Regions from separate parts of the Clostridium malenominatum genome, predicted to be linked through region 1. Evidence: riboswitches for the same ligand, from Rfam matches in the RefSeq annotation. Region 1 holds a riboswitch; each other region holds the start of a gene.
What was found. Region 1 has a riboswitch for thiamine pyrophosphate ahead of thiW (energy coupling factor transporter S component ThiW). Riboswitches for the same ligand answer to the same signal wherever they lie in the genome.
Positions count from the first base shown of each region.

Region 2: linked by a shared signal. The riboswitch ahead of ABDZ69_RS05445 (TatD family hydrolase) and the one ahead of thiW (energy coupling factor transporter S component ThiW) in region 1 are both predicted to bind thiamine pyrophosphate.
Region 3: linked by a shared signal. The riboswitch ahead of thiC (phosphomethylpyrimidine synthase ThiC) and the one ahead of thiW (energy coupling factor transporter S component ThiW) in region 1 are both predicted to bind thiamine pyrophosphate.
Region 4: linked by a shared signal. The riboswitch ahead of cytX (putative hydroxymethylpyrimidine transporter CytX) and the one ahead of thiW (energy coupling factor transporter S component ThiW) in region 1 are both predicted to bind thiamine pyrophosphate.

Region 1 covers NZ_BAAACF010000012.1:130,730-135,817, reverse strand. Annotated here, with positions in the region: gene cobO (cob(I)yrinic acid a,c-diamide adenosyltransferase) at 1-25, shown strand, start outside; gene ABDZ69_RS16370 (hypothetical protein) at 37-291, shown strand; gene ABDZ69_RS16365 (phospho-sugar mutase) at 374-2,098, shown strand; TPP riboswitch at 2,136-2,241, shown strand; gene thiW (energy coupling factor transporter S component ThiW) at 2,555-3,124, shown strand; gene thiM (hydroxyethylthiazole kinase) at 3,102-3,893, shown strand; gene thiE (thiamine phosphate synthase) at 3,915-4,550, shown strand; gene ABDZ69_RS16345 (stage II sporulation protein P) at 4,617-5,088, opposite strand, start outside.
Region 2 covers NZ_BAAACF010000001.1:1,081,660-1,086,747, forward strand. Annotated here, with positions in the region: gene ABDZ69_RS05425 (ABC transporter permease) at 1-769, shown strand, start outside; gene ABDZ69_RS05430 (iron chelate uptake ABC transporter family permease subunit) at 759-1,709, shown strand; gene ABDZ69_RS05435 (iron ABC transporter ATP-binding protein) at 1,706-2,464, shown strand; gene ABDZ69_RS05440 (siderophore ABC transporter substrate-binding protein) at 2,490-3,428, shown strand; TPP riboswitch at 3,517-3,618, shown strand; gene ABDZ69_RS05445 (TatD family hydrolase) at 3,686-4,423, shown strand; gene ABDZ69_RS05450 (thiamine-binding protein) at 4,447-4,734, shown strand; gene ABDZ69_RS05455 (ABC transporter permease) at 4,709-5,088, shown strand, end outside.
Region 3 covers NZ_BAAACF010000001.1:706,353-711,440, forward strand. Annotated here, with positions in the region: gene ABDZ69_RS03510 (dicarboxylate/amino acid:cation symporter) at 1-471, shown strand, start outside; gene cuyB (cysteate racemase) at 494-1,186, shown strand; gene ABDZ69_RS03520 (aspartate ammonia-lyase) at 1,233-2,645, shown strand; gene ABDZ69_RS03525 (NADH peroxidase) at 2,838-3,380, shown strand; TPP riboswitch at 3,569-3,675, shown strand; gene thiC (phosphomethylpyrimidine synthase ThiC) at 3,779-5,088, shown strand, end outside.
Region 4 covers NZ_BAAACF010000006.1:23,203-28,290, reverse strand. Annotated here, with positions in the region: gene ABDZ69_RS14465 (hypothetical protein) at 8-1,186, shown strand; gene ABDZ69_RS14460 (M20 metallopeptidase family protein) at 1,246-2,412, shown strand; gene ABDZ69_RS14455 (M20 metallopeptidase family protein) at 2,512-3,678, shown strand; TPP riboswitch at 3,738-3,847, shown strand; gene cytX (putative hydroxymethylpyrimidine transporter CytX) at 3,927-5,088, shown strand, end outside.

The DNA of each region.
Region 1 (5,088 bases):
TGCTCGTAAAGGAATAGAAAGCTAGAGGATTAAATAATGAAGGATAAACAGAGAATAGCAACTTTTTTATTTGGGATAATAACTTTTTTAACTATAATAGCAAAAAGTTATCCACCACAGTCAAATGTAAGGCTTATACTTACTATTGGTAGCATACTGCTAGCTATTCCATTCTTATATATATTTGTAAAAGAAAAAATGCATACAAATAGACTTAATTTATTTGTTGGGATACTTGTGGTATTTCAAATAATAAATATTATCTATTATACTTACGTGTTGGTTAAATAAATAATAACATATTGACTTTGTCTTAAATTTTGAGACAAAGTCTTTGTGTTCTAGTGGATTATTAGAAAGGGGAGAAACTTATATGGATTATATGAAGGTTTATGAAGAATGGTTAAATAATGACTACTTTGACGAAGAAACTAGGGAAGAATTAAGAGGTTTAAAGGGAAATACCAAGGAAATAGAAGATAGATTTTATAGAAGTCTAGAGTTTGGAACAGCAGGATTAAGGGGTAAGATTGCTGCTGGAACAAATAGAATGAATAAGTACATAATAGCTCAGGTTACACAAGGGCTTGCTAATTTTATAGTGGAGAATGGCAAAGAAGCCATGAATAGAGGAGTTGCTATAGCCTACGATTGCAGACATTATTCAGATTTATTTGCTAAAACTGCAGCTTTAGTATTAGCAGCTAATGGAATAAAGGCGTATTTATTTGAAGGACTAAGACCTACTCCAGAGCTTTCCTATACGGTGAGAAGGTTAAATACCATATCTGGAATAGTTGTAACAGCTAGCCACAATCCAAGAGATTATAATGGATATAAGGTTTACTGGGAAGATGGAGCTCAAATTTTGTCAAGCATTGCTAATCCTATTACAGAAAATATAAATAATATTAAGGATTTTAATGAAATAAAACTGATTTCTGAAGAGGAAGCAAAGGCTAAAGGTCTTTTGGTGATCCTTGGAAAAGAAATAGATGATGAATATATAGAAAAGGTAAAGAGCTTAAGCTTAAGAGAAGATATAGATAAAGATATTAATATAGTTTATACTCCTTTAAACGGAACGGGAAATGTTCCTGTGAGAAGGGTGCTTAGTGAAAGAGGTTTCAAAAATATTTATGTGGTGCCAGAGCAGGAAAATCCAGATCCAGACTTTACTACTGTAGGATATCCAAATCCAGAGGATGTGAAGGCTTTTAAATATGCTGAATCTTTAGGAAAGAAAGTTAATGCTGAACTTTTAATAGCAACAGACCCTGATTGTGATAGATTGGCCATAATGGTTAAAGATAATAATGGTGAATATCTAGCTTTTAACGGAAACCAAACAGGGGCAATTTTAATTAAATACATAGTAGAAGGTATGAAGGATACAGGAAATCTTCCTAAAAATCCATTCATAGTTAAATCTGTTGTTACTGGGGACTTAGGTAAGGCTATAGCTGCAAAGTATGGTGTGGAAACCTATGATGCTCTAACTGGATTCAAAAACATTTGTGGCAAGGCAAATGAATTAGAAAGAGATAGTAAAGGTAAATTCATCTTTGGATATGAAGAAAGTATAGGATATGTAGCAGGAGACTTTGTTAAGGATAAGGATGGGGTAATATCCTCCATGCTACTTTGTGAAGCTGCAGCTTACTATAAAAGCATAGGAAAAACTTTAATAGATGTGCTAAATGAAGTTTATGAAGAGTTTGGATACTATAGAGAAAATTTAATATCCTTAGTTTTAGAGGGAATTGAAGGACAGGGAAGAATAGCTAGAATGATGAAAGTATATAGAGAAGAGTTCCCAAAAGTTTTAGGAGATGCTAAATTAACTAAATATGTAGATTTAGAAATAGGAAAGGTATGGGATTTGGTATCAGGAGAAGAAAAAGATAGTGATATACCAAAATCTGACGTACTAAAGTTCTACTTAGATGACGGTTCCTGGTATGCAGTTAGACCATCAGGAACTGAGCCAAAGATAAAGATTTATATGTATTCTAAAGGAAAAACTTTAGAGGAAAGCCAAAATAAGTTGAAAGTAATGGAAGAAGTTATAATGGGAAAATTACATTCAGTTCAGTAAGTAAAAATTTATTGTACTTAGTAAATCTGTATGATACAATTTAAAAAAGGGGAGCTTGCATTGCAGGCTGAGAGGAAGTTTGGCTTCGACCCATAACCTGATTCGGATAATGCCGACGTAGGTGAATATTTAGTTTATACTGTTTATTTATGAATTTTGTGAGTATAAATGGGATATGCCTTATGCGGTGTATCCCATTTTTTATTGCTTTGAGGAATTAATATCCTTGGTAGACGAAGGGGGAGCGCCCTGCGACTACGTAGCACCAAGACAACTAAATAGCGAGGGAGCTTGTGTTTCAAGCTGAGAGGAAGCTTTTAAGTTTCGACCGACCAGTATGGCTTATGCTATATAGGAAATTGCTATTTAGTTACGTTAAAAACACGCCTCTTTGATGGTATTTATTTCCTATATGGTATATTCCATAAATAAGTACTATTAGGGAGGTAATTTGTTATGGAAAAAAGATCTAAATTATTAAGAAAACTTATGTTAGCAATGATGGTGGCAATGGGAGTAGTAATCTCACCTATTCTTCGTATTGAAGGAATGTGCCCTATGGCTCATTTTATTAACATATTATGTTCTGTTCTCCTTGGTCCATGGTATTCATTGCTTTGCGCTACATTGATTGGTGTGATAAGAATGTTTTTCATGGGAATTCCACCGCTAGCACTAACAGGAGCAGTTTTTGGCGCCATTTTGTCAGGGGTTTTTTACAGAGCATCTAAGGGTAAGTTGATTTGTGCTGTTATAGGTGAGGTTATAGGAACTGGTATTGTTGGAGCAATCCTTTCCTATCCTGTAATGACATTTATCTGGGGCAGAACAGGGCTTACATGGATGTTCTATGTTCCTTCTTTTATTAGCGGAACACTAATTGGAGGAATCATTGCATTTGTTTTTCTCATAGCGTTACGCAAGACAGGTATGCTTGCAAAAATTCAAATAAGTTTGGGGGCAAAAGTTTATGATAAATCAGAAGCTGACAACAAACAACCTATTGCAAATAAGACAGAGTGTTAAGTGGGAAAAACCGCTTATCCATTGTATTACAAATCATATTTCAATAAATGATTGCGCAAATATGGTTCTAGCTGTGGGTGCAAAACCTATTATGGCTGAACATCCCGACGAGGTTTCGGAAATTACTGCCTCATCTAAAGCGCTTGGAGTAAACCTTGGAAATATAACGGACAATAGAATGAAGTCTATGATGATTTCAGGCAAAACAGCCCTTGAAAAAAATATTCCCTCTGTAATTGACATTGTAGGGGTAGGTTGTAGTGGACTTCGTCTTGATTATGCAAAGAAATTCCTTTATGAATGTCATCCAAGCGTTATTAAGGGAAATATGTCCGAAATGAAAGCAATCTGTGGTATAAAAAGTAATGCAGAGGGAATTGACGTTGGGGCATGCGATGTTGTTACAGAGGATAACTCTGATGAAAGCATAGCAATGCTAAAGGAGCTTTCTTTAAAAACAGGTGCTGTTATTGCTGCAACAGGAGTAGTAGATATAATAACAAACGGTACTGATACATATTTGATAAAAAACGGGTGTGAAATGCTTTCAATGATAACTGGGACAGGATGTATGGTGAATGCTCTTATAGCAAGCTATATTTCTTCTGGAAATATACTAGGCGGTACTGTATTAGCGATAGCCCTTATGGGAATATGCGGTGAACTTTCTGCCCATGTTAAGGGAAGTGGAAGTTTCAAAATTGAGCTTATAGATAATATGTTCAGTATTTCTGATTATATGATAGAAGAAAAAATTCGAATAAGTTAAAATGAAAAGAGAGGATAAAAAATGAAACTTGATATGACTCTTTATTTAGTAACTGACAGTACTAATCTTGAAGAAGAGGTGTTTCTTTCAAAGGTTGAACAAGCCTGCAAAGGTGGAGTAACGCTACTACAGTTAAGAGAAAAAGAAAGAAGTGGCTATGACTATCTTAATCTTGCAATTAAGGTTAAGGAAATTACAGATAAGTATGATATTCCATTGATAATTGATGACAGAATAGATGTTGCAATGGCTTCAGGAGCAGCAGGAGTTCATGTTGGACAAAGTGATATACCTGTTTCAGTTGCAAGAAAACTAATGGGTAAGGATAAAATTATTGGCGCAACGGCAAAAACTGTTACCCAAGCTGAAAAGGCTGCGGCGGAGGGCGCTGATTACCTAGGGGTCGGGGCAATTTATCCTACAACAACAAAGGTAGCTACAATTATTACGAAGGTTTCCACACTGAATGATATCTGTAATACTGTAGATATCCCCGTCGTAGCAATAGGGGGACTAAATAAGGATAACTGTGATATTTTGAAAGATAGTCCTATTGATGGAATTGCAGTGGTCTCTGCTATAATGAAAAGTGAAAATCCTGAAAAAGCTGCAGCTGAATTAAAGTCAAAGATTATTTCTGTGAAATGTAATAGTTAATTATAAAATAAAGTAAGGATACTTTAAGTTGAAAAGATATCCTTACTTTATTTCGTTTTATTCAAGTTAAAAAGAGCTGATATTAACCTTTTTTAATGCTGAAACTAGTGTACTTATACAAGCATTAACATCTTCAGCAGTTGATTTTTCACTACCAATTTCCACAATGAGAGAGTTTTTAGCCAAGTCCTGATTAAAATAATTAATTCCTTTATTAAAGAGGTATATATCTGCTTTTACTTTTCCTATCTCATTAATTTCTTTCATAAGGGAATCAGCAAAACTTTTGTTACTCTCATAATTAGGACTGTTTTTAGAAAGAACAAGGAGAATGCTACGGTTATTTGTTTTTGAATCATTGCTAACCTGTCTATGAATATCTAATAATACAGATTTATCGTAATTTGAGGCTTTGTTTTTTATGGTTTCCCGTGAGTTAGGGTACGATTCTAAGTAAGATGAAGGAGGACTAACCTCTATAAAATTACTATTTAATCCTTCTTTTTTTAGGTTGTTACTAATAATTTTTCCTACATCA
Region 2 (5,088 bases), on a different contig from region 1:
TGGCCTAATCATGCAGCAGATAAGTCGTAATAAGTTTATATCACCAACTACAGCGGCAACAGTAGATTGTGCTAAATTAGGAATTTTAGTTTCTTTAATAGTATTTACAGAAGCTAGTTCTTTGCAAAAAATGTTAATTTCTTTTGCATTTTCCTTAGCAGGGACAGTTCTATTCATGAAAATAGTTAAAAGAGTAAAACTGAAAAATACTATATTCATACCCCTTGTTGGTATAATGCTTGGAAATATCATTGATTCTGTAACAACTTTTTTAGCATATAAGTACAATCTTGTTCAAAATGTTTCTTCTTGGTTACAAGGAAATTTTTCTATGGTAATCAAAGGCAGATATGAACTTTTATACTTAAGTGTTCCTCTTTTAATTATTGCTTTTTTATATGCAAATAAGTTTACCGTTGCAGGAATGGGAGAGGATTTTTCTACAAACTTAGGACTCAACTATAATAAGGTAGTAAATATGGGAATTGCTATTGTTGCTTTAGTATCATCCTTGGTTGTAATTACGGTAGGTAAAATACCATTTTTAGGTCTTATTATTCCTAATATAGTGACCATTTATCTAGGTGATAATATGAAAAAGGGAATTTCTCATGTGGGATTATTAGGAGCAGTATTTGTTTTATTTTGTGATATATTAGGACGAGTAATTATATACCCTTACGAAATATCCATTGGACTTACTGTTGGGATAATAGGTAGTATATTATTTCTTTATTTGCTGATGAGGAGGAATGCATATGAAATGTAAAAGAAAAATAATTTTCCTTTCAGCCATATCAATAGTTCTAGTTATGCTGTTTATATGCCTTGGTATAAATTCAAATAACTGGCAGTATATACTTTCCAGGCGAGTACCAACGGTAATTGCAATGATTTTAACGGGAGGAACTATAGCTTTTTCCTCAATGATATTTCAAACAATCACTAATAATCGTATACTGACGCCTAATGTATTAGGATTAGATTTTCTTTATATGTTTATTCAGACCGCTGTAGTTTTTCTATTAGGCTCTACTAATATAAATATTACGAACAATAATATTAATTTTGTAATATCTGTAAGTTTAATGGTGATTTTTTCAATAGTTTTATTTAAAGTATTGTTTAAGAGAGAAAGTAATAATATTTTCTTTTTACTTTTGGTAGGTTTGATATTTGGAACTTTATTTCAAAGTTTATCTTCTTTTATGCAGATGTTAATAGATCCTAATGAATTTGCCATTGTGCAAGGTAAAATGTTTGCTAGTTTTAATAATATTAATACAGAGATATTGCTTATATCTATAGTAATTGTACTTCTAATAATAGTTTATGCCTATGATTATATGAAAATTTTAGATGTACTATCTTTAGGAAGAGAACAAGCTATAAATCTAGGAGTAGATTATGACAAAGTTACCCAAAAGATGTTAATTATAATATCTATATTGGTTTCAGTATCTACGGCATTAGTTGGTCCCATAACCTTTTTAGGATTACTAGTAGTAAATCTTGCTCGAGAATTTATAAATACATATAAGCATAGATACTTGATTATAGCTTCTGTGTTAATAAGTATAATTGCTCTAATTGGAGGGCAGTTAGTTATTGAAAGAGTTATAAATTTCAACACAACTTTAAGCGTTATTATAAATTTTGTTGGTGGAGTGTATTTTATATATTTGCTTTTAAAGGAGAATAGAACATGATTGAAATAAAAAATGTAGTAAAAAAATATGGGAACAAAAATGTTGTAGATAATGTATCTATGAAAATATTAGATGGGAAAATTACTTCTTTTATTGGTCCTAATGGAGCGGGAAAGAGTACTTTATTATCCATGATAAGTCGCCTAGTTAAAAGAGATGGAGGAGAAATTTTTATTGATGGTAAGGAGGTTTCTAACTGGGACAATGATAATTTAGCAAAAAAATTATCTATATTAAAGCAATCAAATCACATAAACATAAGATTAACTATTAGAGAACTGGTGAGCTTTGGAAGGTTCCCTTATTCTCAAGGGAAGCTTACTAAAGAGGATTTAAAATATATAGATGAAGCCATAGAATACATGAAGCTTTCAGATATAGAAAATAAATATCTTGATCAATTAAGTGGTGGACAAAGGCAAAGGGCTTATATTGCAATGGTTATTGCTCAAAATACAGATTATATTCTTTTAGATGAGCCTCTTAACAATTTGGATATGAAGCATTCAGTCCAGATTATGAAAATTTTAAGATCCCTAGTAGATGATCTTGGAAAGACCATTATCTTAGTTATACATGATATTAATTTTGCATCCTGCTATTCAGATTATATAGTAGCCTTAAAGGACGGAAAACTAATAAGCCATGGTGATGCTGATGAAATTATTGACAAGCCAGTACTAGAGAAAATATATAACATGGACTTTGAAATAAAAAACATAGATAACAATAAAATATGTGTTTATTACAATTAATTAAAAAATATAGAGGTGGTAAAAAATGAATAAAAAAGTAAGTATGATGATAACAATTTTAATAATAGCAGCTATTTCAGCCTTTGGGTTAGTAAAGTTTAAAGAGAGTAATTCCAATAAGGGGAGTGGAGAACTTACCATTACCCATGAACTAGGAGAAACTATATTAAATAAGAATCCTAAAAAAGTAGTGGTTTTTGACTATGGTATATTAGATTCCCTTGATAAAATAGGTATAGACGTAATTGCGCTACCAAAATCAAACATTCCTTCTCATCTTGAAAAATATAAGGATGATAAATATATTAATGTAGGAACTTTACAGGAGCCGAATTTTGAAAAAATAAATGAACTTAAGCCTGATTTAGTTATTATTTCTGCAAGACAAGCTAAATTATATGAGGAATTTAAAAAGATTTCTCCAACTGTTTATCTTACTATAAGCAATGAAAACTACATTGATTCATTTAATAGTAATATGAGAGTACTGGGCAAAATATTTGATAAAGAAGCGTTTGTAGATAAAGAACTTAAAAAAACTCATGATAATATTAAAATGCTAAAAGAAGATATAGAATCCAGTGGAAAAAATGCGTTAATTCTTATGGTGAATGAAGGATCATTAAGTGCCTATGGGGAAGACTCAAGGTTTGGTATTATACACAAGGGATTTGGATTTACTCCTGCCGATAAGAATATAAAAACATCTACTCATGGACAAAATGTTTCCTTTGAATATGTAGTAGAAAAGAATCCAGATTATATATTTGTTATAGATAGAGGTGCTGTTGTAGGTAATAACACTACTGCTAAACAGGTTTTGGAAAATGATTTAATTAAGACTACATCAGCCTATAAGAATAATAAAATTATATATCTTAATTCTCATATTTGGTATGTATCTGTAGGTGGCTTTAACTCGACTAATATGATGGCGGATGAAATACAAGGAGCTATTAAATAATATATTAGTTAATAAAATTAAAAATACCTTTATTTTATAACCTATTAGTGATACAATAACTTAGAAAGATTTTAATTTTAAATTTAATATCTAGTGCTGGGGGTGCCTTATGGCTGAGAGAAGTTTAAAACTTTAACCCTTCGAACCTGATGCGGATAAAACCGACGTAGGAAAGCGAACATAATTAAAAGGTATACCTAAGCACTGTTTTATAGCAGTGCTTTTTATTTTTTAATATGCTCAGAGGAGATGTATAAATGTATGTTGATGCTCATAACCATTTAGAACTTTATGGAGATAAATTAAATGAAGCTTTAAAGGATATAAGAGAAAATCATATTATAACTTTAGCTTGTTCTATGGATGAGGAAAGTTATTTATTTGCAAGAAGCCTTAGCAAAGACAATCAAATTATAATTCCATGCTTTGGAGTTCACCCTTGGAGAGCTCATAATAATTATAAGGATTTGGACAGGTTTGAAAAATATATAAAGGAAACTCCTATAATCGGGGAGATTGGCCTTGATTTTCATTGGGTTCTAGAAAGAGAAAGATATCCTAATCAATTAAAGGTGTTGAAATATTTTTTAGAAAAAGCTAGGGAGTATAATAAAGTAACAAATTTACATACTAAGGGTGCTGAAAGAGAAATACTAGATTTAATAAAACAGTACAATTTAAGAACGCCAATAATCCACTGGTACAGTGGCCCCGTGGACTTAATATCAAAATTCATAGAATATGGATGCTATTTTACTATTAGTGTAGATATTGGGTATTCAAAACTTACGGAGGAAATAGTGAAAACAATTCCTATAGATAGGATTTTAACGGAAACAGATGGTCCCACTGCCCTAGAATGGGTAAATGGAGAATATGGTTATCCAAGCTACATTAAAAATATAGTCAATAAAATTTCAACAATAAAAAACCTTCCTGAAAAGGAAGTTAAAAAAGCTATAGAAGATAATTTAAAAACATTAATTAATATTTAAAATGAAGAAAGAAGGTGAAACATATGGCTAATGTTAATTTAAGTATTCAAGTTATACCAAGCGTTCCAGAGGAAAAAATTTATCCGGTAGTGGATAAGGTTATAGAATATATAGCTTCTATGGGAGTAAAATACGAAGTTGGACCTATGGAGACAACTATGGAGGGTGAGCTAGACACTTTACTACAAATTGTTAAAAGGGCACAGGAAATATGTGTAGAAGAAGGAGCAGCAAGGGTTTGCTCTGTAGTAAAGATTGACTACAAAAGTGAAGGGGTAACTATGGATGAAAAAATCTACAAATATAGATAGTAAGTTATATCCTATAGGCACTATACTACTCATAACTTTACTTTGGCAGATTATAGTGGAAGTAAATAAAGTTCCAAACTATATTGTTCCATCGCCTACGGATATAGTAGAAGCTTTAAAGGGCGATTTTAATTTAATTATAACCCACACAAAGGTAACTTTATATGAGGCCTTTGTAGGGTTTGGATTATCATTAGTATTTGCCTTTATACTTGCTATTTTAATGGATAGTTTTCAAATTATTAAAAAGTCCTTCTATCCAATACTGGTTATATCACAAACTATTCCAACCATTGCCATAGCGCCTTTATTTATAATATGGTTTGGTTTTGGCACTTTGCCTAAAATAGTTAT
Region 3 (5,088 bases), on a different contig from region 1:
ACAAGTAGTAGTTCAGGTACACTACCAGTTACTTTAAGAATAGTTCAGCAGGTATTTGGAGTATCAGAATCCATAGCTAGCTTTGTTCTTCCACTAGGAACTACAATTAACATGGATGGAACAGCTATTTATCAAGGTGTTTGTGCTGTGTTTATAGCTCAGGCTTACGGTATTCCACTAACGATAGGACAACAGGTAACGATACTACTTACAGCTACTTTAGCATCTATTGGTACAGCAGGGGTTCCTGGAGCAGGATTTATGATGCTTATGATGGTTTTATCCTCAGTAGGATTACCACTTGAAGGAGCTGCACTAATCGCTGGTATAGATAGAATATTAGATATGGGAAGAACAGCTGTTAACGTTACTGGTAACGTTTCTGCGGCCATAGTAGTTGGTGCCACAGAAGGGGAACTAGACTATGAAAAAGCCACAATAATGGGGAATGATAAATCATTAAAAGCTTAACTTAAAATAGGGGGAATTCATTATGGGAAAGACGGTAGGAATACTAGGAGGAATGGGTCCTAAGGCTACGGCAGATTTATTAAATAAAATAGTAGATTTAACGCCAGCCACAAAGGATCAAGATCATATCCATATTATAGTAGATAATAATCCTAAAATACCAGACAGAACTGGCTATATTATGGGGAAGGGTGAAAATCCCATTGGGGCCCTGGTAGAAACAGCTGTAAGACTTAGAAATAATGGGGTAGATTTTATAATAATCCCGTGCAACACTGCTCATTATTTCTATGATAAATTAGTTGAGGCTGTGGAAATACCGTTTGTAAACATGATAGAAGAAGTGGGTAAGCATATAGCTACAAACTTCGGAAAGTGTAGTGTTGGATTATTAGCTACAGTTGGAACCTATGAAGGTGGAGTCTATGAAAAGTATTTTCAAAAATACGGATTGGAAACAGTAGTACCTACTGAAGAGGTTAAAGATAGAATTTTAGATTTAATTTATAGGGTAAAATCGGGGGAAAGTTTTTTTGAAATAGAAGAATTGAACTATATTTTAAAGGATTTTAGAAAACAGGGCGTTAATGTCGTAATTTTAGGATGTACAGAATTACCATTAGTATTTGATCCTGTTAAAGAGAAATTTAAAGATTTTAATTTCATATCATCTACAGATATTTTAGCAGAGAAAACTGTGGAGTTAGCAAAATAAAATCATAACTAAGGTTAAATAATTATTATTATAGGGGGAATAGCATATGTTATTTAGAATTGAAAGTGACTCCGTTGGTGAAAAGCAGGTTCCAAAGAATGCTTATTATGGAGTACAAACACTAAGAGCTTATGAAAACTTTAATATTACAGGAAGAAAAATTCATCCTGAACTTATTAAGGCTTTGGCAGAAATTAAGAAAGCAGCGGCCATAACAAATATGGAGGTAGAACTGCTAAATAGAAAAAAAGGAGATGCCATAGTTAAAGCTTGCGACGAAATAATTGGAGGAAAGCTCCATGAAGAGTTTATAACAGACCCAATTCAAGGTGGAGCAGGAACTTCTATGAATATGAACATTAATGAAGTTGTTGCGAACCGTGCTACAGAAATCCTAGGTGGAGAGCTAGGAGATTATAGTGTTGTCCATCCAAATGATCATGTTAATTATGGACAATCAACAAATGATGTAATTCCAAGTGGTGGCAAAATTGCTACTATAAGGCTAATTGATAAAGCATTGATTCAACTACAGAACTTGGTAGATGCATTGTTAGAAAAGTCTGTAGAATTCGACCATGTTATAAAAATGGGAAGAACTCAAATGCAAGACGCTATTCCAATAAGACTTGGTCAAGAATTCCATGCTTATGCAAATGCTATAAAGAGAGACATAGTAAGAATTAAGAGAGCAGGGCAAGATTTAAAGCATATAAATATGGGAGCAACTGCTATAGGAACAGGGTTAAATGCTGATGAAATGTATGTTAAGCATATAGTTCCAAACATCGCTAAGGTTACAGGAATTGATTTGATTCAAAACGATGACCTAGTTGATGGTACTCAAAACTTAGATGGTTTTGCAGCGGTATCAAGTGCGCTTAAGGTTTGTGCAATAAGCCTTTCTAAGATGAGTAATGATTTAAGATTACTATCCTCAGGACCAAGAACAGGTTTTGGAGAAATAAATCTTCCATCAAAACAAAATGGTTCCTCTATAATGCCAGGGAAGGTAAACCCTGTTATCCCTGAGGTTATGAGTCAGGTTGCCTTCAACATAATTGGTAATGACTTAACTATAACTATGGCAGCTGAGGCAGGTCAATTAGAACTTAATGCTTTTGAACCAGTTTTATTCTACAATTTATTTGAATCCATAGAAACTCTTGCCCATGGAGTAGAAACCTTTATAGAAAACTGTGTAAAGGGTATTACTGCCAATGAAGAACATTGTAGAGAAATGGTTGAAAACAGCGTAGGTATAATAACAGCAATAGTTCCACACATTGGATATAAGGACTCTGCCAGACTGGCTAAAACCGCAATAAATAGTGGAGAGTCTGTAAAAGAATTAATTTTAAAAGAAGGATTATTAAAAGAAGCAGAATTAACTACTATATTAAATGCTTATGGAATGACTGAGCCAGGAATATCTGGTAAAGAACTGTTGAAAAAATAAATTATAAATTTTTTATTAAAAGTTAACGGTAAGATTTACCGTTAACTTTTAATGCTTTATAATATATGTGTAAACATTGGAAAAAAACCATAAAAACTTTTAAAAAACTATTGCAAATTAATAATTATTATTATATAATAATAATTGTAAATAAGAAATGAGAAAATTAAAGTTTTTAGGAGGAATTTAATAATGAAAAAATTTGTTTGTACAATATGTGGATATGTTCATGAAGGAGAAATGGCACCAGAAGCGTGTCCATTATGTAAAGCTCCTGCAACTAAATTTATAGAAAAAACTGAGGATATGGCTTGGGCTGACGAACATAGAATAGGTGTAGCTAAGGACGTAGATCCAGAAATTATAGAAGGATTAAGAGCAAACTTTATGGGAGAGTGTACAGAAGTAGGAATGTACTTAGCTATGAGCAGACAGGCTGATAGAGAGGGATATCCAGAAGTAGCTGAAGCTTATAAGAGAATAGCTTTTGAAGAAGCTGAGCACGCAGCAAAGTTTGCTGAATTATTAGGAGAAGTGGTTTGGGCGGATACTAAGAAGAACTTAGAAGCAAGAGTAGAAGCTGAACACGGAGCATGTCAAGGAAAGAAAGACTTAGCAACACTTGCTAAGAAGCTTAACCTAGATGCAATTCACGATACAGTACATGAAATGTGTAAAGATGAAGCTAGACACGGTCAAGCTTTCAAAGGATTATTAGGAAGATATTTTAAATAAGATTTCTAGATGACTAGATTTCTAATTAATAGTTAAAGTGAAAATTCCCAGGAGATTTTATAATAATAAAAATTTCTTGGGAATTTTGTCATTAACTAAATATCTAAACATTTAAAAAACTATCAATTTAAAAAAGTAAAATGTTGACAATCATTAATCATTATGTTAAATTTAAACTGAAGAAAATTGAATATTTCTAGGGGAGCCTATAAATAGGCTGAGAGTGAGATGTGATCTCAGACCCTCATAACCTGATTTGGATAATTCCAACGTAGGGAAGAGCTTTATATAATTTAACCACAATTTTTATATATAAAGTTGTGATTTTTTTATTATAAAAAGGTTATGAGGGAAGCATTTGCTTCCCTTTTATTTTTATTAAAAAGGAGATGGGATTAATGAATTATTCAACTCAAATGGATGCAGCTAAAAAAGGCATCATTACAAAAGAAATGGAAATTGTAGCAAAGAAAGAAAAGGTGAGAGTAGAAGATTTAATGGAGTTAGTTTCACAAGGAAAGGTTGCAATACCAGCAAATAAAAATCATCTAAGTATAGACCCAGAAGGAATAGGCAAGGGTCTTAGAACTAAAATTAATGTGAATTTGGGAATATCTAAGGATTGCTGTAATATAGAGATGGAATTAGAAAAAGTAAAAAAAGCAATAGAGATGAAAGCAGAAGCTATAATGGACTTGAGCTGTTTTGGAAAAACTCAAGAATTTAGACAAAGGCTTATACATATGTCACCAGCAATGATTGGAACCGTTCCTATGTACGACGCAGTAGGTTTTTATGATAAAGAATTAAAAGATTTAACTGCAGAGGACTTATTTAGAGTTGTTGAAACTCATGCTAAAGATGGTGTGGATTTTATGACAATACATGCAGGTATGAATAGAGAAACAGCAGAAATTTTCAAGAGAAATCCAAGACTTACTAACATAGTATCCAGGGGAGGCTCTCTTCTTTATGCTTGGATGGAATTAAATAATAAAGAAAATCCTTTTTATGAACAATATGATAGATTGTTAGATATTTGTGAAAAGTACGATGTTACTATAAGTCTAGGAGATGCATGTAGACCTGGATCCATAGCCGATTCTACAGATCCAAGTCAAATAAAAGAACTAATGACTTTAGGTGAACTAACTAAGAGAGCATGGGAAAGAAATGTACAGATTATGATAGAAGGACCAGGACATATGGCATTAAATGAAATTGAAGCAAACATGGTTTTAGAAAAGAAGCTTTGTTATGATGCACCTTTTTATGTATTAGGACCTATTGTAACAGACGTGGCGCCAGGATATGATCACATTACTAGTGCTATAGGGGGAGCTATTGCAGCAACCTATGGAGCAGACTTTCTATGCTATGTAACTCCAGCGGAGCATTTGAGGTTGCCAGATTTAGAAGATATGAAAGAAGGAATAATTGCTACTAAAATTGCTGCCCATGCAGCAGATATAGCTAAAGGAATAAAGGGAGCAAGAGATTGGGATAACAAGATGAGTAAAGCAAGAAAAGAACTAGATTGGGAAGGTATGTTTAATCTAGCAATAGATGAGGAAAAGGCTAGAAGATATAGAAAAAGTTCTATGCCAGAAGATGAGCATACATGTACTATGTGTGGAAAAATGTGTGCCGTAAGAAATATGAATAAAGTTATGGAAGGCAAAAATATTAACATATTAAGAGAAGATGA
Region 4 (5,088 bases), on a different contig from region 1:
CTTTAAAATGGATGGCTTATTAGCATTCACGGTATTATTCATTATTTTTGGAGCTGGAGATATTATTTCATCAAAAACAAAGGCAATTGTTTCAACGATGTTCGTATCTTCAGTGGTATTACTTTTAGGTTTTTGGGTGGGGCTTCCAAAAACCATATTTAAAGATTCAGCATTGTTACCTTTAGGAAGTATACTTATTGGTATTTTAATTACTCATATGGGTACTCTTATGAGTGTTAGAGAACTTATAAAACAATGGAAAACGGTAGCTATATCTATAGCATCTATTGTTGGTATAGCTGTTTTTGTGTATTTAGCAGGTACTCCAATTATAGGGAGAGAGTATTCAGTAGCTGCAGCACCGCCTATAGCGGGAGGAGTTGTAGCCGGGATAATGATGGGAGAAGCAGCTAAAGCAAAGGGGCTTGAAACTATTATGGTTTTTTCAACTTTGCTTGTAGTAGTACAAGGTTTCTTTGGTTATCCCATAGCTTCTATTTGTTTGCGTAAAGAAGCTAAAAGAATTTCAAATAAATTAAAATCAGGTGAATATAATATATCAAAGGGAGAAGTTGCAGCAGCTAAAGAAGAGAAATCAAAGTTTAAGATAATTCCTGATTTACCAAAAGAACTACAAACACCATCAATTTTGCTTGCAAAGCTTGGTTTAGCCGCATTCCTGAGCTATAAGATAGCTGCTCTAACCAATGGAGTTGTTAACAAGTATGTAGTATGTCTAATTATAGGAATTATTTTAAAAGAAATAGGATTTTTAGAAAGTGATATCCTTACAAAGTCTCAATCTTTTGGACTAGCTATGGGAACTTTGTTGACAGTTATATATTCTAACTTAGCAAGTGCTACACCAGAAATGGTTTCAAGATTATTATGGCCATTAGCTGCAAGCTTAACTTTAGGAACTATAGGTATAGCTTTAGCGAGTATTCCTGTTGGAAAAATGCTAGGAATCAGCTGGCAGATGTCTTTATCAATTGGCATTACTGCATTATTTGGTTTTCCAGGTACCTTTATAATATCTCAGGAAGTTGCCAACGCGGAAGGAAAAACTGAAGAAGAAAAACAGTTGATTTTAAACGAAATCATGCCCAAAATGCTTATTGCAGGCTTTGTAACAGTTACTATTGCATCAGTAATACTTGCGGGAATAATGGTGAAAATGATTTAGTTTTAGTATTTTAATTTAACACTGTACAGTTGAAAGTTATAAAGAAGGAGGATTTTACAATGAAAGCATTAGAAATATCAAAAAAATATTATGATTGGATGGTAGAAATAAGAAGGGATTTTCATATGAATCCTGAACCATCCTTTGGGGAATATAAAACCTCTCAAAGGATAAAAGAAGAGCTTGAGAAGATGGGGATAGAGGTGTCAAGTCCTTGTGAAACAGGAGTACTTGGAATACTTAAAGGAAAAGAAGAAGGAAAGGTAGTAGCATTAAGAGCTGATATAGATGCCTTATCAGTAAATGAAGAAACGGGACTAGATTATGCCTCTAAAACCCCAGGAATGATGCATGCTTGTGGCCATGACGCACATGCTGCAATGCTTCTTGGAGCTGCAAGAATTTTATCGGATATGAAGGATGAAATAAAAGGTACTGTTAAATTTATTTTCCAGCCAGCAGAAGAAGTAGCTGGTGGAGCTAAAAAGATGATTGAAGGAGGAGTATTAGAAAATCCTAAGGTGGACATGGCCTTTGGAATGCATATATGGTCAGATGTGCCTACCGGTGAGGCTAGTATTCAACCAGGACCTATGATGGCGTCAGCAGATGTGTGGAAGTTAAACATAAAAGGCAAGGCTTGTCATGGTTCCTCACCTTGGCAAGGAGTAGATGCAATTACATGTATGACTGCTATATTAAATGGTCTTCATACAATTGTTACAAGGGTAAATGACATAAGAAATCCTATAGTTATAAACGTAGGAACAATAAATGCAGGGGAAAGATTTAATGTAGTACCTGGAAAAGCAGAAATAGTTGGAATGAACAGAACCTTTACAAAAGAAAGTAGAGAATCTCTACCAAAATGGATGGAGACTATGATTAAAAGTACTTGTGAAGCTTATGGATGTGAATATGAATTTAAATATGATTTTATGTGCAGCCCAACTATTAATGATGAAAATGTTTCTAAGGTTATAAAGGTGGCTGTATCTAAGTTAATCGATGAAAAAAATCTTATACCTATGGAAAAAGTTATGGGATCTGAAGACTTCTCAGAATATGCTCAAAGGGTACCTGGAGCTCTAATGTTCTTGGGAGCACGCAACGAAGAAAAGAAATGTTGCTATTCACATCACTCAAATTTCTTTAATATTGATGAAAATGCTATGCCAATTGGAGCTGCAACTTATGCACAAGTAGCACTAGATTATTTAAGTTAAATAAAAAACGTCTCTACATATCATTTATTTGATATATAGAGACGTTTTTTTAATATATTTAAATTTATGGAATATAATATAAGAAAGGGGGAATTTTTCATGAAAACATTAGAAAGTGCTAAAAAATATTATGACTGGATGGTGGACATCAGAAGAGATCTACATATGCATCCAGAACCTTCCTTTAGCGAGTTTAGAACTTCTAAAAGGATAAGGGAAGAACTTGAAAAAATGGGTCTAGAAGTTTCAAGCCCTTGTGAAACAGGCGTACTTGGAATACTTAGAGGAAAAGAGGAAGGGAAAGTTGTTGCGCTGAGAGCGGATATAGATGGCCTATCCGTAAATGAAGAAACGGGACTAGCTTATACATCTAAAACGCCAGGAATGATGCATGCTTGTGGCCATGACGCACATATTGCAATGCTCCTTGGGGCTACAAAAATTTTATTAGAAATGAAAGATGAAATAAAGGGTACTGTAAAGTTTATATTTCAACCAGCTGAGGAAATAGTAAGTGGAGCTAAAAAGATGATTGAAGGTGGGGTGTTAGAAAATCCTAAGGTAGATATGACCTTTGGAATGCATATATGGTCAGATGTACCAGTAGGCAAGGTTAGTATTCAACCAGGCCCTATGATGGCGGCAGTAGATTTTTGGAAACTAACAATAAAAGGTAGATCCTGTCATGGTTCTTCTCCTTGGCAAGGAGTAGATGCCATTACTTGTATGAACGCTATTTTAAATGGGTTTCATACCATAGTTACTAGACAAAATGACATAAGAAATCCTATAGTTATCAATGTAGGAACAATAAATGCAGGGGAAAGATTTAATGTATTACCTGGAAAGGCTGAATTAGGCGGATGCAATAGATCCTTTACGCAGGAAAGCAGGGAAGCTATGGCAAAATGGATGGAAACTATGATTAAAAGTACCTGTGAAGCTTATGGATGTGAATATGAATTTAATTATGATTTTATGTGCAGTCCAACTATTAACGATGAAAATATTGTTAAGCTTGTGAAAGAAACTGTATCTAAATTGATTGGAGAAGAAAATCTTATCCCCATGGCAAAGGTTATGGGTTCAGAGGATTTTTCAGAGTATGCCCAAAGGGTACCAGGGGCCCTAATGTTCTTGGGTGGACGCAACGAAGAAAAAAACTGCTGTTACTCCCATCATTCAAATTTCTTTGATATAGATGAAGATGCTATGCCAATTGGTGCGGCAACCTATGCACAAGTAGCACTAGATTATTTAAAATAAAGCTTGTAAACAAGTTTTTGACAAATATAAATTTAGATGATAAAATGTTAAAGAATAGAATATAGAAACAGGGGAGCTTGTGTTGCAGGCTGAGAGGAAACAAATAAGTTTCGACCCTTTAACCTGATTTGGATAATGCCAACGTAGGGAAAGAGATTTATGTTAATTACTTAATGTTAATTAATGGGATATACTGCGTGGTATATCCCATTTTATTTTGCCAAAAGCACGAAAGGATGTAATAAACTATGGAAAAAAAGTTATCAAACTTTAGTCAATTCTTATTATGGTTCGGGGCAGCAGTTTCAATAGCTGAAATTCTTACAGGTGCACTTATTGCGCCATTAGGGCTTAAGAGAGGTATAATTGCTATTTTTATTGGACATATAATCGGGGGGATTATTTTTTATGCTGCTGGATTTATTGGAGCAAAAAGTAAACTTTCGGCAATAGAATCGACTCGTATTTCTTTTGGGAAATATGGCTCTTATCTCTTTTCAATATTAAATATTATGCAGCTACTTGGATGGACAGCTGTAATGATAATTAATGGATCAAAAGCATTTGATGTTGGAACAAAATATATAATGAATTTTCAAAATGAAATTTTATGGTGCATATTGATTGCGATATTAATTGCTATATGGATCATAGTTGGTGTTTCAAATTTATCTAAAATTAATATAGTTGCTGTAGGGGCATTATTTGTTTTTACTATGATTCTTGGAATCACTGTGTTTGGGACAGGATCTGGAGAGTATATGGGTACGGATATGATGACTTTTGGCGCAGCTGTAGAATTAAGCGCTATAATGCCTTTATCTTGGCTTCCGTTAATATCTGATTACACACGAAACTTAAAAAATGAAAAATCAGGTACGTTAGTAAGTGCACTAGGGTATTTTATAGGAAGTACATTTATGTATATTATTGGCTTAGGTGCATCGCTTTTTGCAGGAACTTCAGATATCACAGAGATTTTACTTTTAGCAGGACTTGGCTTTGTAGCATTAATAATAGTTCTTTTTTCAACTGTTACAACAACTTTTCTAGATGTATATTCAGCTGGAGTAAGCTTTGTAAATATAAATAATAAAGTAAGTGAAAAAATTGCGGCTTTAGTTGTTTGTTTCTTAGGGATGCTTATGGCAATATTTATTCCTATTACTCAGTATGAAAACTTTTTATATTTGATAGGTTCTGTGTTTGCGCCTTTATTTGCAATACTCATTACAGATTACTTTATTTTAAACAACAAATCTGTAAATGAAAATAATAATATTAATATTAAAAACACAGTTATTTGGTTAATTGGTATAATAGGGTATAGAAAATTCATGCCATATAATTCACCCCTTGGAATAACTCTTCCCGTCATGTTAGGTATAAGTATTATTTGCATTTTAATAA